One region of the Hymenobacter psoromatis genome, then DNA from elsewhere that is predicted to be linked to it. Evidence: riboswitches for the same ligand, from Rfam matches in the RefSeq annotation. Region 1 holds a riboswitch; each other region holds the start of a gene.
The links. Region 1 has a riboswitch for S-adenosylmethionine ahead of metH (methionine synthase). Riboswitches for the same ligand answer to the same signal wherever they lie in the genome.
Positions count from the first base shown of each region.

Region 2: another riboswitch for S-adenosylmethionine. It lies ahead of LC531_RS03975 (phosphoadenylyl-sulfate reductase); the one in region 1 lies ahead of metH (methionine synthase).
Region 3: another riboswitch for S-adenosylmethionine. It lies ahead of LC531_RS10075 (amino acid permease); the one in region 1 lies ahead of metH (methionine synthase).
Region 4: another riboswitch for S-adenosylmethionine. It lies ahead of LC531_RS03150 (homoserine dehydrogenase); the one in region 1 lies ahead of metH (methionine synthase).

Region 1 is NZ_JAIFAG010000001.1:3,724,514-3,728,976, reverse strand. Features, by position in the region: gene LC531_RS16065 (SGNH/GDSL hydrolase family protein) at 1-1,180, shown strand, start outside; SAM riboswitch class I at 1,396-1,505, shown strand; gene metH (methionine synthase) at 1,579-4,463, shown strand, end outside.
Region 2 is NZ_JAIFAG010000001.1:942,642-947,104, forward strand. Features, by position in the region: gene LC531_RS03965 (sulfate adenylyltransferase subunit 1) at 1-328, opposite strand, end outside; gene cysD (sulfate adenylyltransferase subunit CysD) at 499-1,395, opposite strand; gene LC531_RS03975 (phosphoadenylyl-sulfate reductase) at 1,539-2,294, opposite strand; SAM riboswitch class I at 2,574-2,667, opposite strand; gene pruA (L-glutamate gamma-semialdehyde dehydrogenase) at 2,884-4,463, opposite strand, start outside.
Region 3 is NZ_JAIFAG010000001.1:2,328,710-2,333,172, forward strand. Features, by position in the region: gene LC531_RS10065 (oligosaccharide flippase family protein) at 1-498, shown strand, start outside; gene LC531_RS10070 (TIGR03643 family protein) at 555-836, opposite strand; gene LC531_RS10075 (amino acid permease) at 934-2,391, opposite strand; SAM riboswitch class I at 2,616-2,749, opposite strand; gene LC531_RS10080 (hypothetical protein) at 2,923-3,768, shown strand; gene LC531_RS10085 (HD domain-containing protein) at 3,758-4,405, opposite strand; gene LC531_RS10090 (Gfo/Idh/MocA family protein) at 4,414-4,463, opposite strand, start outside.
Region 4 is NZ_JAIFAG010000001.1:747,191-751,653, forward strand. Features, by position in the region: gene LC531_RS03135 (xanthine dehydrogenase family protein molybdopterin-binding subunit) at 1-972, opposite strand, end outside; gene LC531_RS03140 (FAD binding domain-containing protein) at 978-2,003, opposite strand; gene LC531_RS03145 ((2Fe-2S)-binding protein) at 2,017-2,604, opposite strand; SAM riboswitch class I at 2,955-3,072, shown strand; gene LC531_RS03150 (homoserine dehydrogenase) at 3,205-4,437, shown strand.

The DNA of each region.
Region 1 (4,463 bases):
CCTGCTGGCCCAGCAGTTCGGCAAAACCGGCAAAGGCCCGGCCACGTTCGTGCAGCCCGCTTTTTCGGCCGGCAAGGCCGATGGCTCGGGCTACATTAAGCTGCTAGCCGCCAACGGCGCGCTGGGACCGGTGGTGCCCTCGCTGGCCAATCAGTTTCTGGGCGAGCAGGTGGCCTACACTGGCCAGGCGCTGCTCAGCGGTCAGCCGCAGCTGGAGGCGTACAGCGGCGCGCAGCCCGATAACCTGGGTGTGCCGGGCATTTCGGTGCTCAGCAGCTATGCCCCGCTCACCGGCGGGCTGGCCCCTTACGGCCTGCTCAACCAGTTTTATGAGCGACTGCTCACGCCCGCCGAAAAGCCCACCAAGGACTACGTGACCTATATCGGCCAGAAAACGCCGACGTTCTTCACCTGCTGGATGGGTAATAACGATGTGCTGACCTACGCCACCAACGGGGGGGTAGCCTCGCCGGCTGACCCTTTCAGCGACCTCACCGATACCCTGCGCTTCGGTATCGGCTACCGCGCTATTCTGACCACGATGACTAAGAACGGCACCGTGAAAGGGGCGGTGGCCAACATTCCCGGCGTCACGGGCGTACCGTACTTCACCACCGTGACAGTGGCGGCCGTCAACGCCAGCATCAAGGGTAACGCCGCGCTGCCCAACGCCGCCACCGCCGGCCTCTACATCACGACGGCCAAGGGCGTGCGGGCCGCCACCGCCACTGACTTGCTGACGCTGACCGCCCAGGGTGCGATTGGCCAGCCCAGCACGACCCCCGGTAACCCCTTCCCGGTGGGCGTGGGCTACTCGGCCACGCAATCCAACCCACTGCCCAGCAAATACGTGCTCGACCCCGACGAAGTAACGGCCCTTACGGCCCGCACCACGCAGCTCAACGCCATCATCGCCAAAACGGCCCGGCGCTTCAACGTGCCGGTGGTGGATATGAACGCCTACTTCGCCAGCGTGATTGCCAGTGGGGCCGTGAGCAACGCGGTGAGTAACAACGCCACGTTCGTGACGGGCAACGTCTTCGGCCTCGACGGCGTGCACCCCACGCCCCGCGGCTACGCCCTGATTGCCAACGAGTGGCTGCGGGTTATCAATAATTACTACGGCTCGACCATTCCGGGCGTGAACGCCAACGACTACCGCGGCGTGCTGCTACCCTAAGCGCAGCAATTTGTTGAGTAACTTAAAAAGCGCCTTCCCGGCCGGGAAGGCGCTTTTTTGATAAAAAAGGTAGGGTAAGCTTTAGCTTACCACCGGGGGTAGGCACGGCGCAGAAAGGTTTAGGGCGCTGATTTTCAAAGATTACTGCCTTTGCGCGGGCGGCGGCAGGCTAAAGCTTACCTTATACTGCTGGCCGGCGCGTATCTTCGCCCCTGCTGCTATCCAGAAAGACCGAGGGACCAGGCCCGATGACGTCTTGGCAACCGCCCCCGAGGCCGGTGCCAACTCCTGTTCAACCACTTAATGAGGTTGAAGAAGATATCAGCCGGAACCTGCGCCGCTTGGCGTGGCTTTCTTTCTGGATAGGGGCCGCCCGCCCTGCTTTTTTCCGAAAGAATATGCCCGCCACCGCCACGCTCCCTACCCCCCCCGTTCTCGCCGACCCTGCCTGTTGCTCACCGCTGCCCGCGCTGCTGCGCCAGCGACTGCTGATTCTGGACGGCGCAATGGGCACCATGATTCAGCGCTACCCCCTGGAAGAAGAGGACTTCCGGGGCGAGCGGTTTCGGGACCACCCGCGCCCGCTGCGCGGCAACAATGACCTGCTGAGCCTGACGCGGCCCGACATTATCCGGGCCATTCACGCCGAGTATTTCGCGGCCGGGGCCGACATGGTGGAAACCAATACCTTCAGCGGCACCACCATCGCGCAGGCCGACTACGCCCTGGAAAGCGTGGTGTACGAGTTGAACTATGAGTCGGCGCGCCTAGCCCGTGAGGTAGCCGACGAGTTTACGGCCCAAAACCCCGCGCAGCCGCGCTTCGTAGCCGGGGCCATCGGCCCCACCAACCGCACCGCCTCGCTCTCGCCCGATGTGAACCGCCCCGGCTACCGCGCCGTGACCTTCGACGAGCTGGCCGCCGCCTACCTGGAGCAAACCCGCGGCCTCGTGGACGGCGGCGTGGATGCGCTGCTCATCGAAACCATCTTCGACACCCTCAATGCCAAGGCTGCGCTCTTCGCCGTGCAGCAGTTCTTCAACGAGGGGGGTAGGGAAGTGCCCGTCATGATTTCGGGCACCATCACCGACGCCTCAGGCCGCACCCTGAGCGGGCAAACGGTGGAGGCGTTCTGGCACAGCATCAAGCACTTGCCGCTGCTGAGCGTGGGCCTCAACTGCGCTCTCGGGGCTGACCAGCTCCGCACCTACGTGCGCGAGCTGGCCCGCCTGGCCGACGTGCCCGTGTCGGCCTACCCCAACGCCGGCCTGCCCAACGCCTTCGGCGGCTACGACGAGAGCGCCCAGGAGTTCGCCGCGCTGGTCGAGGATTATCTCAAAGAAGGCCTGCTGAACGTGGTGGGCGGCTGCTGCGGCACTACCCCGCAGCACATTGCCGAGCTGCGCAAGCTGGCCGTAAAATACCCGACGCGCCCGTTGCAATTGCACAAAAAAGCCGAGCTGAAAGAGCTGGCAATTGATGGCATTATCGACAGCGATGCGCCGCTTAATCCGCACGCTTCCCTGAGTCTGGCTGGTTTAGAGCCGTTTAATATCACCCCGGCCAGCCTGTTCGTCAACATCGGCGAGCGGTGCAATGTGACGGGCTCCCGCGCCTTTGCCCGCCTCGTGCGCTCGGGCGATTACGAGGCGGCGCTGGCCGTGGCCCGCGCCCAGGTGGAAGGCGGCGCGCAGGTGCTCGACATCAACATGGACGAGGGCATGCTCGACTCGGAGGCGGCCATGACCACCTTTTTGCACCTCATCGCCTCGGAGCCCGACATTGCCCGCCTACCCCTCATGATTGACTCCAGCAAGTGGAGCGTGATTGAGGCCGGCCTGAAGTGCGTGCAGGGCAAGAGCATCGTCAATTCGATTTCCCTAAAAGAGGGGGAGGAGACCTTCAAGCGCCACGCCCGGCTGGTGCGCCAGTACGGCGCGGCGGCCGTGGTCATGGCCTTTGATGAAAACGGCCAGGCCGACAGCTACGAGCGGCGCATTGAAATCTGCCAGCGCTCGTATAATATTCTTACTGAAGAAGTTGGCTTCCCGGCCGAGGATATCATCTTCGACCCCAACATCCTGACCGTGGGCACCGGCCTGGACGAGCACCGCAACTATGCGGTGGACTTTATCGAATCCGTGCGCTGGATAAAGGCTAATCTGCCCGGCTGCCGCACCAGCGGCGGCGTGAGCAACGTGAGCTTCTCGTACCGGGGCAACGACGTGGTGCGCGAAGCCATGAACGCGGCCTTCCTCTACCACGCCATCCGGGCGGGGTTGGACATGGGCATCGTGAACGCCGGCCAGCTCGCCGTGTACGACGAGATTCCGCCCGAACTGCTCGAACGCTGTGAGGATGTGCTGCTTAACCGCCGTGACGATGCCACCGAGCGCCTCGTGGACTTCGCCGAAACGGTGAAGCAGAAGGGCAAGGTGGAGGTAGTAGCCGACGCCTGGCGCTCGCTACCCGTGGCCGAGCGCCTGCAACACGCCCTGGTGCGCGGCATCACCGAGTTTATCGACCAGGATACCGAGGAGGTGCGTCAGCAATTGCCCCGCCCGCTCGACGTGATTGAAGGCCCGCTGATGGGCGGCATGAACGTGGTCGGCGACCTGTTTGGGGCCGGCAAAATGTTCCTGCCCCAAGTGGTGAAGTCGGCGCGGGTAATGAAGAAGGCGGTGGCGTACTTGCAGCCGTTTCTGGAAGCGGAGAAGGAAGGCACGGCCCGCCGCACGGCCGGTAAAATCCTGCTGGCCACCGTAAAAGGCGACGTGCACGACATCGGTAAAAACATCGTGGGCGTGGTGCTGGCCTGCAATAATTTTGAAATTGTGGACCTCGGCGTGATGGTGCCGCTGGAACGCATTTTGGACGAAGCCCAGAAGCAGGGCGCGGATATTATTGGCCTGAGCGGCCTCATCACGCCCTCGCTCGATGAGATGGTGTACGTGGCCCGCGAGATGGAAAAGCGCAAGCTCACTACCCCCCTGCTCATCGGTGGAGCCACGACCTCACGCCTGCATACGGCCGTGAAAATCGCGCCTTCCTACTCGGGCTCAGCCGTGTACGTGAACGATGCCTCGCGCTCGGTGGGGGTAGCGGCCAGCTTGCTGGGCTCGGGTAAAGACGCTTACACGCAGACAATTAAGGTGGAATACCAGGCCATGCGTGACGACCACGCCAGCCGCCAGCGCGACAAAAGCTACCTCAGCATCAAGGCGGCCCGCGCCAACGGCTTCCACGCCGATTGGGAAACTACGCCCATCACCAAGCCGAGCTT
Region 2 (4,463 bases), 2.8 Mb from region 1:
CAATGGCCAGGTCGGCGTTGCTCGCGCCGGTCACCATGTTGCGGGTGTACTGCACGTGGCCCGGCGCGTCGGTGATGATAAACTTGCGGCGGGGGGTAGTGAAGTACTTGTGCGCCACGTCAATCGTGATGCCCTGCTCGCGCTCCGCCTTGAGGCCGTCGGTGAGCAGCGCCAGGTCCACGTCGGTGCTGTTGGTGGCGTTACGCTTCTTTTCCAGCGTCGCCAGCACGTCGAGCGACACCGAGTCGCTGTCGTACAGCAAACGGCCGATGAGCGTGCTCTTGCCGTCGTCCACGCTGCCGCAGGTAATAAATCGGAGAATATCCATGAGGTGAATTTATAATCGTCTGTCATTGCGAGCGCAACGAAGTGGAGCGCGGCAATCTTTCCTTAATCGTTGGAAAAGACAGGATAGTGAAAATTGAATTGGTGTGTGCAGATGACAAGGAAAGATTGCCGCGCTCCACTTCGTTGCGCTCGCAATGACAGACGATTAGCTTAAAAATACCCGTTCCGCTTGCGGTCTTCCATGCCGGTTTCCGACAGGTTATCATCGAGCCGCGTGGCGCCGCGCTCGCTCACTTTGGCTAGTAGCAGGTCCTGAATAATGTCGTCCACCGAGGCCGCGTCGCTCTCCACGGCGGCCGTGCAGGTGGAGTCGCCCACGGTGCGGAAGCGCACGCGGCGGTTTACTATTTCGTCGGTATCGTCGAGGTTCAGGTGCTCACTCAGGCCCAGTAGCTGGCCGCTGGGCAGCACCACGCACTGCCGCTCGTGCGAGAAATAAATCTCGGGCAGCGCTATTTTTTCGCGCTGAATGTAGTTCCACACGTCCAGCTCGGTCCAGTTCGAAATGGGAAACACGCGCACGTTTTCGCCCTTCCGAATGCGGCCGTTGTAGATGTTCCACAGCTCGGGGCGCTGGCGCTTGGGGTCCCACTGGCCAAAGTCGTCGCGCACCGAAAAAATGCGCTCCTTGGCGCGGGCCTTCTCCTCGTCGCGCCGCGCCCCACCGATGCAGGCATCAAACTCAAACTCCTCAATAACGTCGAGTAAAGTGTACGTTTGCAGCGGGTTGCGGCTCGGATACTTGCCGCCCGGCTCGCGCAGGCCGCGCGCCCTGATGGTGTCCTCCACCTTGCGCACCACCAGCTTTTCGCCCAGTGAAGCAACCAGCTTATCGCGGTAGGCGATAATTTCCGCGAAGTTGTGGCCCGTATCAATGTGCACGAGCGGAAACGGAAACTTGCCCGGCCGAAAGGCCTTCTCCGCCAGCCTCGTCAGCGCAATCGAGTCCTTACCCCCCGAAAACAGCAGCGCCGGCCGCTCAAACTGGCCCGCCACCTCACGCAGAATGTGAATAGCTTCGGCCTCTAATCTATCTAGGTAATCCATTGTTTTTAATAATTTATAAGCCGTCTGTCATTGCGAGCGCAGCGCGGCAATCTTTCCTGCACACTAGGGTTAGTAATCAAATGAGAGCGAACGACCAGGAAAGATTGCCGCGCTGCGCTCGCAATGACAGACGGCTTGGTTCTTCAGTTAATAGCTTCCACCACCGGGTCAAGTCCTTGGTGCTCAGTGGTGTCGTGCAGGCCGCATTCCTTGGCGTCGGCGTTTTCCCACCACCAGCGGCCGGCCCGAAAATCCTCGCCCGGCCGGATGGCGCGGGTGCAGGGCGCGCAGCCAATGCTCACGAAACCCTGCTGGTGCAGCGGGTTGACGGGCACGCCGTGCTGCTGCGTGAAGGAGAGCGTGTCGTCCCATGTCCACTCAAACAGCGGGTGCACTTTGATGAGGCCGTGGCCGGCGTCCCACTCCACCGGGTGCATGTGCTGGCGGTTGGCCGACTGCTCGGCCCGGATGCCGGTGAGCCAAATCTGCTGCCCCGCCAGGGCTCGCGCCAGCGGCTCCACCTTGCGGATGTGGCAGCACTCCTTGCGGTTAGCTATACTCTCGTAAAAGCTATTCGGGCCCTTCGCCGTCACCAGCGTCTCCAGGCTGGCCGCTTGCGGCGCAAATACTTCAATGGGTTGCTCGTAGCGCAGCAGGGTTTTGTTCCAGGTCGAATACGTTTCCTGAAAATTGCGGCCCGTGTCGAGCGTAAATACCCGCACGGGTAGCTCATTGGCAAAAATGAGGTGGCTCAGCGCCTGGTCTTCTAGCCCAAAAGACGTCGAAAATGACACCCGGCCGGGAAAATGCCCGGCCACGGCCCGAATAATTTCCAGCGCGGAATGCCCGGCCAAGTTGCGGCGCAGGTCAGCGACCTGGGCCGCAAGGGTACTATCCATGATGAGAGAGGGGTAGGGATTTCCGTGGGCCAGCTACCGCTAAAAAAGCGGCCGGACACGCGAGGCTGCTCCCGCCAGACCACACTGGCCCGGAGAAGCATTAAAAACCCAAATGAGGAGGTAGCCTACTGGTTGTGAAAGCGGTGGGGCGTGCTAGCAGCCCCGCATAGCTCCCGTGCGCATTTGGCCAGCCCCTGCCATACAACAACACCCATGCTGTAAAGCAGCAAGCGAAGTGGTCGTAAAGCGGGGGTTAATGGAGCAGCACACGGCAACTTGTTTTTATATGTCCAGGACTTGGCACCATTCCAGCAAGTAGCTGGGGGTTGCCGGCGTTTCGTCGAGCCTGTCTCTCCACGCCTCTTTATAAAAACAATCCTTCTGGTAAGAGGAATTGATGCCACAAAGGTAGAAGCGGAATTTTGGTAATTCCAAATAAGCCGGCGAAATCCCGAAAAACAACGGGCGGCTTCTCGTCAGAGAAGCCGCCCGTTGTTTTTGACTGCGGTATAAGCAGGGGGTAGGGATTTTGTTTTGTAGCATAGGCTTTAGCCTGTGCGTGCGCCCTACGCACAGGCTAAAGCCTATGCTACAAGCCCTTATCCAAGTTCAGATTCTCTTGGGGCTCAGCGCCCATAAATGGATAAGGATATTCCACCGGCGGATTAAACGTCTCCTTAATGGCGCGCGGCGACACCCAGCGCTGCAAGTTGAGCAGCGAGCCGGCCTTATCATTAGTGCCCGAGGCGCGAGCCCCGCCGAAAGGCTGCTGGCCCACCACCGCGCCGGTTGGCTTGTCGTTAATGTAGAAATTGCCGGCCGCGTTCACCAATTTCTTGGTAGCCAGGTCGATGGCGTAGCGGTCCTGCGAAAAAATAGCGCCGGTGAGGGCGTAGGGCGAGGTCGAATCCACCAGCTCCAGCGTCTGCTCAAACTGGTCGGCATCGTACACAAACACCGTCACCACGGGCCCAAAAAGCTCCTCGCACATCGTCACGTATTTCGGGTCTCTGGCCCTAATCACGGTCGGCTGCACGAAGTAACCTTTCGACTTGTCGTGGTGGCCGCCCACCACGATTTCGGCGTCGGGGCTGGCCTTGGCCTCGTCAATAAACTTGGCCAGTTTATCAAAGCTGGCCTCCGTAATCACGGCGTTGATGAAGTTGGTAAAGTCCTCGACATCACCCATTTTCATCGACTCCACGTCCTGCTTCACGTAGCCCAGAATCTCATCAGCCAGGTTGGAAGGAAGATAAACGCGCGAGGCCGCCGAGCACTTCTGGCCCTGGTACTCAAACGCGCCGCGCGAGATGGCCGTGGCCACCGCTTTGGCGTGAGCTGACGGGTGCGCCACGATAAAGTCTTTGCCGCCCGTCTCGCCCACAATGCGGGGGTAGGACTTGTAGCGGTGAATATTCTGCCCAATCTCCTGCCAGATAGTCTGGAACACCTTGGTCGAGCCCGTGAAGTGAATGCCCGCAAAGTCGCGGTGCTTGAAAATCACGTCGCCGGCCACCGGCCCATCCACGTAAATGAGGTTAATAACGCCCGCCGGCACGCCGGCTTCGATGAACAATTCCATCAGCACCTGCGCCGAATAAATCTGGGGGTAGGCGGGCTTCCACACCACCACGTTGCCCATGAGCGCCGCCGAAACCGGTAGGTTGCCGGCAATGGAGGTGAAGTTGAACGGCGTGAGCGCAAACACGAAGCCCTCCAGCGGCCGGTGCTCCAGGCGGTTCCACATGCCGGGCGACGACTCGGGCTGCTGATGATATATTTCCTGCGCAAAATACACGTTAAAGCGCAGAAAATCAATTAGCTCGCACGCCGCGTCAATCTCGGCCTGAAACGCATTCTTGCTTTGGCCCAACATGGTCGCCGCGTTGATGCGGGCGCGGTAGGGGCCGGCCAGCAGCTCAGCGGCCTTCAGGAAAATGGCGGCGCGCTCTTCCCAGGGCAAGCCGGCCCAGGCCGTGCGGGCGGCCAGCGCCGCCTCAATGGCCTGCGTCACGTGGCTGGCATCGCCCTCGTGAAAGTGGGCCAGCACATGCTTATGGTCGTGGGGCGGGGCCAGCGGCAGCTTGCGGCCGGTGCGCACTTCCTGGCCGCCAATGTGCATCGGAATATCGCGCTCTACCTGCTTGATGCGCTTCAGTTCTTGCACCA
Region 3 (4,463 bases), 1.4 Mb from region 1:
AGCCTCATTCACCGGCCCGAATATGCCGCCGGCTCAGTGGCGGTGCTGCTGCTGCTGGCCGGCCGCCTCACCGACGGCATCACGGGCGTAAACGGCATCATTGTGGTCACGAGCCCGCGCTACCGGTATGACCTGCTCTTCAACGTGGGGCTAGCAGTGAGCATTATTATCCTCAATGCTTTATTGATTCCCCGGCTGGGCCTTACGGGGGCAGCTATTTCAAATGCGCTGGCGCTGGTGGCCCTCAACCTGGTACGCACCTGGTTTGTGTGGCGCAGCTTCGGCTGGCAGCCGTTTGACCGGCGCATTGCCTACATCCTAGCACTGGCGGGCGGCTCGGCAGTAATAGCCTGGGCGCTGCCTACCCCCCCCAATATCTGGCTAACGCTACTGCTGCGCGGCGGGGTGCTCACGATACTTTACAGCGCAGGATTGCTGCTAAGCGGCTGGGTACCTGAAGTAACGGCGTTAGCACGTAAGGTGGGGGTAGGGAAATAAACTGGCATTTGAAATCATTTCCGTGTAAGTAATAGCCAGGAAATTAAGCCCTTGAACTATCCTCGTTTTGAGATTTTATTACCCGTAATTACCCGCTGCAAATCTGATTTGAAGCGGGCACCTTCAACGGCACTTTTGGCTTGGTGCTTGGTAGCACGGCCTTGCACGCGGGCACGCCAGCGGCGCCAGGAGGCAGGCTTCAACTCGCGACGCATCAAAACAATAACTTCCGCTTCGGCCAGGCCGAACTGCGCTAAGATAGCCTCGAAGGGCGTGCGGTCTTCCCAGGCCATTTCAATAATGCGGTCGATTTGCTGGGCGGTGAGAGACTCGGGCATAGAATACTAAAAAAGCCGCTCTGGCAAACTATCGGGGCGGCTTTTTATAAGGTAATCGGGCGTATAAATGTTCGCCAGCATGCCCCTAATAGGCTATTTATTCCAGTATTTTTCCTTCGGCCGCCTGCCGCAATTTACTGTGTTTCTTCCCGTAGCCGTAGTAAATAGCCAGCCCAATGGCCAGCCACACGGCCAGGCGCAGCCAGGTTTCCCAAGGCAAGCTGGCCATCATGACCAGGCACGTAATAATGCCCAGAATAGGCACCAGCGGCACCCAAGGCGTGCGGAAGCTACGCGGCGCGTCGGGGTCAGTTTTGCGCAGAATAATAATACCCAGGCACACCATCACGAAGGCCAGCAGCGTGCCGATACTCACCATTTCGCCCACGATGTTGATGGGCACGAAGCCCGCAAATACGGCAATGAACGCGCCCAGCAGCAGATTGGACTGGACCGGCGTGCGGAACCTGGGGTGGATGCGGGAAAAAGCGGGGGGTAGGAGACCATCTTTCGACATCGAGAAAAATACCCGCGACTGCCCCAATAAATCGACCAATATTACCGACGTGTAGCCGATGAGAATGGCCAGAATAATAGCCCCGCTGAGCCAGGCGTAGGGCGTTTTTTCAATGGCGATGGCCACCGGCGCGGCGCTGTTTTTGAACTCGGTATAATTTGCCAGGCCCGTGAGCACATAACCGAATAGCACGAATAAAATGGTGCAGACAATGAGCGAACCCAAGATGCCAATGGGCATATTCCGTTGCGGATTTTTAGTTTCCTGGGCCATGGTGGCTACGATATCGAAGCCAATAAAGACGAAGAAAATAACCCCCGCCCCGCGTAAAATGCCGCTCCAGCCAAACTCGCCAAACTTGCCGGTATTTTCCGGGATGAAGGGATGGTAATTGGCCGGGTCGATGTATTTCCAGCCCAAGGCAATAAATACCAAAACCACCACCACTTTCAAAGCTACTACCAGCGCATTGAACCACGCCGAACCCGACGTGCCCCGAATAATAACCGCCGTAATGGCCAGCACCACCAGCATAGCCGGCACGTTGGCGTAGCCGTGCACCACCGAGCCGTCGTGTAGGGTGGCCGACTCGAAGGGCGACAGCACGAAGCGGGCGGGCAGGTGCAGGCCATATTTTTCCAGAAATTTTAGGAGGTACTGCGACCAGCTGATGGCCACTGTGGCGGCGCCCACCGAGTATTCGAGCACAAGGTCCCAGCCGATTATCCAGGCAAATAATTCGCCCATCGTGGCGTAGGAATAGGTGTAGGCCGAGCCCGCCACCGGCACCAGCGCCGCAAACTCGGCGTAGCACAGGGCCGAGAACGCGCAGCCCACGGCCGCCACTACGAAGGAGAGTGTCACGGCCGGCCCGGCGTGGTTGGCCGCCGCTAGGCCGGTGAGCGAAAACAGCCCCGCCCCAATGATAACCCCAATCCCCAGGGCAATGAGGCTCAGGCCATTGAGCGTTCGTTTGAGAGTTCCTGCGCCCGACTCGGCCGCTTCCTGCCGCAGCAGCTCCAGTGATTTTTTCAGCATAAACTAACGTAGCGCGGAGGGCTACTCCGGGCTTGTACTGACTTGCCTGACCGGTACGCATTCGCGCCCGGCCAGCCTTGGTCAACCCTCTAAAAAACAGATAAAACTTACTGACGCACCGCTGACTTTCAGCAACAACAGCCTACCCCCCGTCGCCGGCTCCACGGGGCAGCAACGCTAAAAAAACTGCGATAAACGGGCGAAAAAACAGAAGGAGCCACTGGCTTTTATTGGGGCCGCCATAGTTTGGCGGCCGGTTCGGTTGGCACCGTTCCGCGCGGGGTCGGGGGTTGGCTAATGCCTTTCTACGGGTGCCGGTGCGTCGCAGAACCTGTCTCTCAGCGCCTCTTTATAAAAACAAGCGGGGCCGGGTAGGCCTGTTCGACGGAGCAAAGGTACGGCGGCGGGTGAAGATTTGGTGGGCCGTAAGCCGGTGGGCCGGTATATTGGCAAGCTTTCGGGGCCTACATGCCGGCCTGGCATTAAGTGTGCGTGGGCAAGCCCTAGTCTTAATCCTTACTCGTCTGCCCTGTGGCCTACCTTTCTCTTTTCATGGCCTTCGTGGGCCTAATCGCCCCTACCCCCTCGGCTTCGCCCAACGCCGAGCCGCCCACCGAGGCTATTTTGGCCGAGGGCCTGAAGCTGTATCAATCGGAGCGCGCCTCCTGGGTGGCCACCGACCTGATGCTGGCCACTACCATCGACCGCAGTCAAATTGGGGGCTACCTCACTTATTTTCGAGGTGATTCGGTATGTACTGTTTTTTGGGCCAAGGGCTCGACTGGCGGTGCGGGCACGCCGCTCATCGGCAGCTACGTTTTTCTTAGCCAGGACGTGCGCGTCGAAACCAGTCATTTTCAGCCAGTGGGCGCATTCACGACCACCGAAGCGCGCTTGTTTGGTATTCGGCAAGCGGCGCTGGATAAAATCAACGCCGACCGCAACGAGTTTCCCGTGCCGGCCAATACGTCGCTGAACCTGGATTTGCTCGACGGCCCAGCGGGTACGCGGGTATACGTGCTAACCGGCCCTCAGCAAGCCGGCATCGTTCCCATCGGCAACGACCACCTGCTAACCTTCGATAAATCGGGCCGGCTCACGGCCACTGAGCGCTTGCACAGCACCTATCTGCCCATGAGCCAAAGTATCGAGCAGAAAGAAATCAAGGAAATGTTTCACACGCATCTACCGGCCCATCCCTACATCACGGCCACCGACATCTGTAATTCGCTGCTCTACCCACCGCCCGGCTGCACGCAGCTCGTGGTGATGAGCCAAGACTACGTATCCTTCTTCAACCTGGAAAAGAAGCAGCTGCTAATCCTCACGCGCAAGGCGTATGAGCGTATTGCTAAATCGCAGGCTACTAAGCATTAAAGTTACCTTCTTCCCAGGCCGTTAGCTCGGCTTGCAGGTTGCGGCGGGCGGGCGCGTCGAGCTCGGCGCGGAGACTCGGGGTGTGAAAAAGCACCGGTGCGGCGAGCAGCTTGGCCAGCACCTGGCGGCGGCCGGGGCGGTAGAGCAGGTCGGGCACGAGGTGGTATTCGCGGCGCACCTGGCGGGCATAGTCCCCATACGCCGCTTCGGGCGCGCCCAGGATGCTGAGGTCGGCGTCCAGAAACAGCAGCAGGTCGGCATCGTCGGGCGGCTGGGGCTGGGTGTGGTCCTGGGTGCGGCGGATGAGGTCAGCCACGCGGGCCTGGCGGGCGGGTTCGAGGCTGGTTTCTGGCAGAAACTGCAGGGCCCAGTCGGCGCTTTGGGCTTCGTTATCGTGCCGCAGAGCGCTGTATACGGCATCGTGGTACCAGATGGCCAGGTTGAGCACCGTCGCATCCTGCACCGGGAAGCGGGCTACCTGCGTCAGCAGCTTGGCGATGTGCACCAGGTTGTGGTAGTGCCGACTGGTATCCGAATAGGCGACAACCAGCCGCTGGTACTCAGCTTCGCGGCGGGCATAATCGGGTAGCAGCGGGGTAAGGAGGGTGTGCCAGTGGGCGGCCAAATCGGTAGTCATGCGGCAAGTTAGCGCAGGGCGTAAATGCGTTCGATTATCTCCACTACTTTCAGGCCTT
Region 4 (4,463 bases), 3.0 Mb from region 1:
GGTTTCGGCAAACGCGTTGTGCTCCAGCGATTGCAGGTAGCCCTGGTCGTCGGCCGCCAGCTTGATGTCTTGAATGGTGTGCGGCCGGTGGCCCAGGCCAAACATCTGCGAGCGCGTGAGCGACACCCGCACCGAATGCTCCAGCTCCAGCGCGGCCAGCACCCCCAGAAAAACCTGGTACTGCGGCCGCAAGCCCGCGCCAAAACCGCCGCCGGTGAACTTCGAAATAACTCGCGCTTCCTCGTTGCTCAGCCCAAAAATCTTGGCGAGGTATTGCTGCACGTTGGGCGCACCCTGCGTTTTGTCGTAGATTTTCAACTTTTTACCATCGCCCAGCCACTCTACGGTGGAGGCAAACATCTCCATCGGGTTGTGGTGCTGCGCGTGGTGTGTGTACTCGCCCGCAATCTTATGCGGTGCCTCGGCGTAGGCCTTGTTGGCGTCGCCCTTGGGCTTGGGAGGGGGTAGGAAACCGGTTTTGCCCTTGGGCGCGTCAAAGGCTTCGCCGCGCGCTTTTTCAAGGTCGGTGTTGTGCTCGGCCACCTCGTATTCTACCCGCAGAATGGACGCCGCATAGCGCGCCAGCTCGAACGTTTCGGCAATGACCAGCGCCACCGGCTGCTGGCTGAATAGGATTTCGGCATTGTGCAGCGGCCGAAACGGCGAGCCGCCGGGCGCTACGTCATCTTTGTAGGAGCGGTCGAACCAGGCCAGCGAGGGCACATTCTCGTACGAAAATATCTGCTTCACGCCGGGTAGGGCCAGCACCGGCGCGGTGTCGATTTTTATGATTTTGCCCTTCGTGATGGGGCTGGTTACCACGTAGCCGTACCACAAATCGGGCACGTTGAATTCGGCGGCGTAAGTGGCCGAGCCCGATACTTTGGCCGGGCCTTCGGGGCGGCTGATGGGGCGGCCCACTACGTCGGAGTTCAGGCGTACGGTGGGCGGGGTGGCGATAGTCTGACTCATATAGCTTACGGATTAGAATTTAGGAAAGCGGTTGAATCAAGCTCCTGGCTCATCTCGGTGGCCTGCTTGAGGGCGCGCACGATGGCGCGGCGACCCAGCTCGATTTTGAACGAATTAGGCCCGTAACCCTTGGCCTCGGCAAATACCTTGGCTGCCACCTGCCGAAACAAATCGGGCGAAGCCGACTGGCCTTCCAGCATCTTTTCGGCCTCCTGGTCGCGCCAGGGCTTGTGGGCCACGCCGCCCAGCGCAAAGCGGGCCTTTTTGATGGTGTTACCCTCCATTTCCAGGCCCACCGCCACGCTCACCAGCGCAAAGGCGTAGCTGGCCCGGTCGCGCAGCTTGAGGTAGGTAAAGTTCTTCTCAAACCCGCGCTTGGGCAGGTCGATGGCCGTTACTAGCTCACCAGGCTTCAGCGTGTTGTCCAACTCCGGCTGGTCGCCCGGCAGTCGGTGAAAGTCCTCAAACTTGATGGTACGCTCGCCGGCGGGGCCTTCCACACGCACCACGGCCTCCAGTGCCGCCAGGGCCACGCACATATCGGAGGGGTGGGTAGCGATGCAGCTCTCCGAGGTACCCAGCACGCCGCACACCCGGTTGAAGCCCCCGATGGCCGAGCAGCCGGTGCCCGGCTCGCGCTTATTGCAGGGGGTAGCGAGGTCGTAGAAATAGTAGCAGCGGGTGCGCTGCAAGAGGTTGCCGCCGTCGGTGGCCATGTTACGCAGCTGCGGCGTGGCCCCAGCCAATATCGTCTGGCTCAGCAGGGGGTAGCGCGCCTGCACCTGCTCGTCGTAGGCAGTGGCCGAGTTGGTGGCGAGGGCGCCCAGGCGCAGGCCACCATCGGGCAGCGCCTCGATGCGGCTCAGCGGCAGGTGGCCGAGGCTGGTGAGGTGGGTAGGGCGGGCCACGTTGTACTTCATCAGGTCGATGAGGTTGGTGCCGCCGCCCAGATAGGCGGCGCCGTCGTGGCTGGTATTATCGGCCACGGCCGCCTGCACGGCCTCGGCTTGGGTGAGGGTGAAGCTGTTCATAAAGGGCTGCTAATTAGTTGACTGAGCTGGCGGCGGTGGGCTGCGCTGGAATGGTAACCAGCGTGCCGTTATCGACCACCACCTTACCATCGCACAGCACTTCCATCACGGCCGACAGAATATTGGTGTAGGCTCCGCAGCGGCAGAGGTTGCCGCTCATCAGCTCGCGCACTTCGTCGGCGGTTTTGGCGCGGCCCTCGTTGATGAGGCCCTGGGCCGAGCAAATCTGGCCAGGGGTGCAGTAGCCGCACTGAAAGGCGTCGTGGTCGATAAACGCCTGCTGCAAGGGCGAGAGGTTGTCGGCGCTGCCCAGGCCCTCAATGGTCTGAATAGCCTTGCCTTGGTACACCGTGGCTAGGGCCAGGCAGGAGTTGATGCGCTGGCCATCGACGAGCACGGTGCACGAGCCGCACTGGCCGTGGTCGCAGCCTTTTTTGGTGCCGGTCAGGTTCAGGTACTCGCGCAGGGCGTCGAGCAGGCTGGTCCAGGGCGCGATGTGGAGGGTGTGGTCCTGGCCATTCACGCGCAGCGTCACGGGCTGGGTGGGCACCAGGGCAGGCGGCGTTTTATCGAGCAGCTGTTGGATGAAATGTGGGCTCATACAGCGGTAAGTAAGAAATAGTGGCTTTGGCAGCCGGGAGTTTACAGTGCTAATCCCTACGCATCAAGAGGTTGGTTTGATGTTTTTATTAGTCTAAATAAGCGTATCAACTAATCTTAAGGTAGAATTAAGTCTTGAAAATCAATAGTACAGCTTGTTTGCTGCCGAGCTAGATTATTTGCAAAAAGGCCGTATCAGCCTACGTGCTATAAGTCGTTGTATTCGAGCGGGTATAGCGCACTCTTTCACGGGTGCCTATGCTCTGGCCGGTGGTCGGCGGCCTCCCTACCCCCTTCGCTCGGCCCGAAGCCGGCGGCCGGGCTACCTTTACGGCGCTCCCTCACCGGGGGCCCTTATCAAGAAAGGCGGAGGGACAGGCCCTGCGATGCCTTAGCAACCGGTAGCAATACGAGGTGCTAATTCCTGTTTCGAGGCGCGGCACCAGCCCGGCTCGGAAGAAGATAAGCCAAAAGTGCCCGCGTTGGCGGTAGCTCTTCTGACTTGTCGGGAGGGCTTTTTTTAAGCTTTTCCGGGAAGAAAACTTGATGCGTGGCTGGGTGGGGGAGGAGTCGTTTTAGTCCGCTACCCCCTTCTTTTTATATGACCCGCACCAACCTCCACATTGGTCTTTTTGGCTTTGGCGTCGTGGGCCAGGGCCTGCACGCCGTGCTGGAACGCACGCCCGGCCTGCGCGCCCGTATTGGCCGCATCGCGGTGAAAAACCGCCAGAAGCACCGCTCGCTACCCGCCGGGCTATTCACTTTCGACAAAAATGACCTGCTGGCCGACCCCGACCTCACGGTTATTGTGGAGCTGATTGACGATGCCGACGAAGCCTACCTCATCGTGAAGGAAGCGTTGTGGCGCGGCAAAGCCGTGGTAACGGCGAACAAAAAAATGCTGGCCGAGCACCTGCCCGAACTCATTGAAATTCAGCGCCAGACTGGCACGCCCCTGCTATACGAGGCGGCGGCCTGCGCCAGCCTGCCCGTCATCCGCAACCTAGAAGAATATTACGATACCGACCTACTGGAATCGGTGGAGGGCATTATTAACGGCTCGACCAACTACATTCTCACGGCTATGAGCCGCGACGGGCAGCCCTACGCCGCTGCCCTGGCCAGGGCGCAGGAACTGGGCTTTGCTGAAAGCAACCCGGCCCTCGACGTGGAGGGCTTCGACGCCCGCAATAAGCTGGTGCTGCTGCTGGCCCACGCCTTCGGTGCGGTGGTGGCCCCGACTGATTTATTGGCTGTGGGTATCACCGGCATCAGCGAGCGGGCCACGGCCTACGCCCGCGAGCAGGGCCTGATAATCAAGCTGGTAGCGGAGGCGCGGCGGCTGCCCGGCGGCGGGCTGGCGGCGGCCGTGCTACCCACCCTGGTGCGCCCCGGCCACGAGCTGGCGGGCGTGCACGACGAGTTCAACGGTCTCGTGATGCAGAGCGGCTTTGCCGACCGGCAGTTCTTTCTGGGGCGCGGGGCGGGGGCGTTTCCCACCGCCTCGGCCGTGCTCAGCGACCTCTCGGCGCTCACCTACGGCTACCGCTACGCCTACAAGAAAATTCATCAGCATGCTCACCTCGCCCTCGCCCCCGATGCGGCCGAAGTGGACGTGCTCGTGACCTTCGGCACCGAAGCCGCGCCCGACAAGGCCGATTTTAGCGCCGTGCACGAAGAGCTTCGCTCGGCTACGCGGGGCAATTACCTCACCGGCACCATCGGGCTGGGCCAGCTGGCGCGGGCCGCGTGGCTGCGTGCGCCTGGTGTAGGCGTGGTGCGGCTGGCCGCGCCGCTGCGGGCCGCTGTGGCGGTTCCCGAGCTGGTAGCTTAGCGCCCCAGCCGCGCTGCCTACATTTG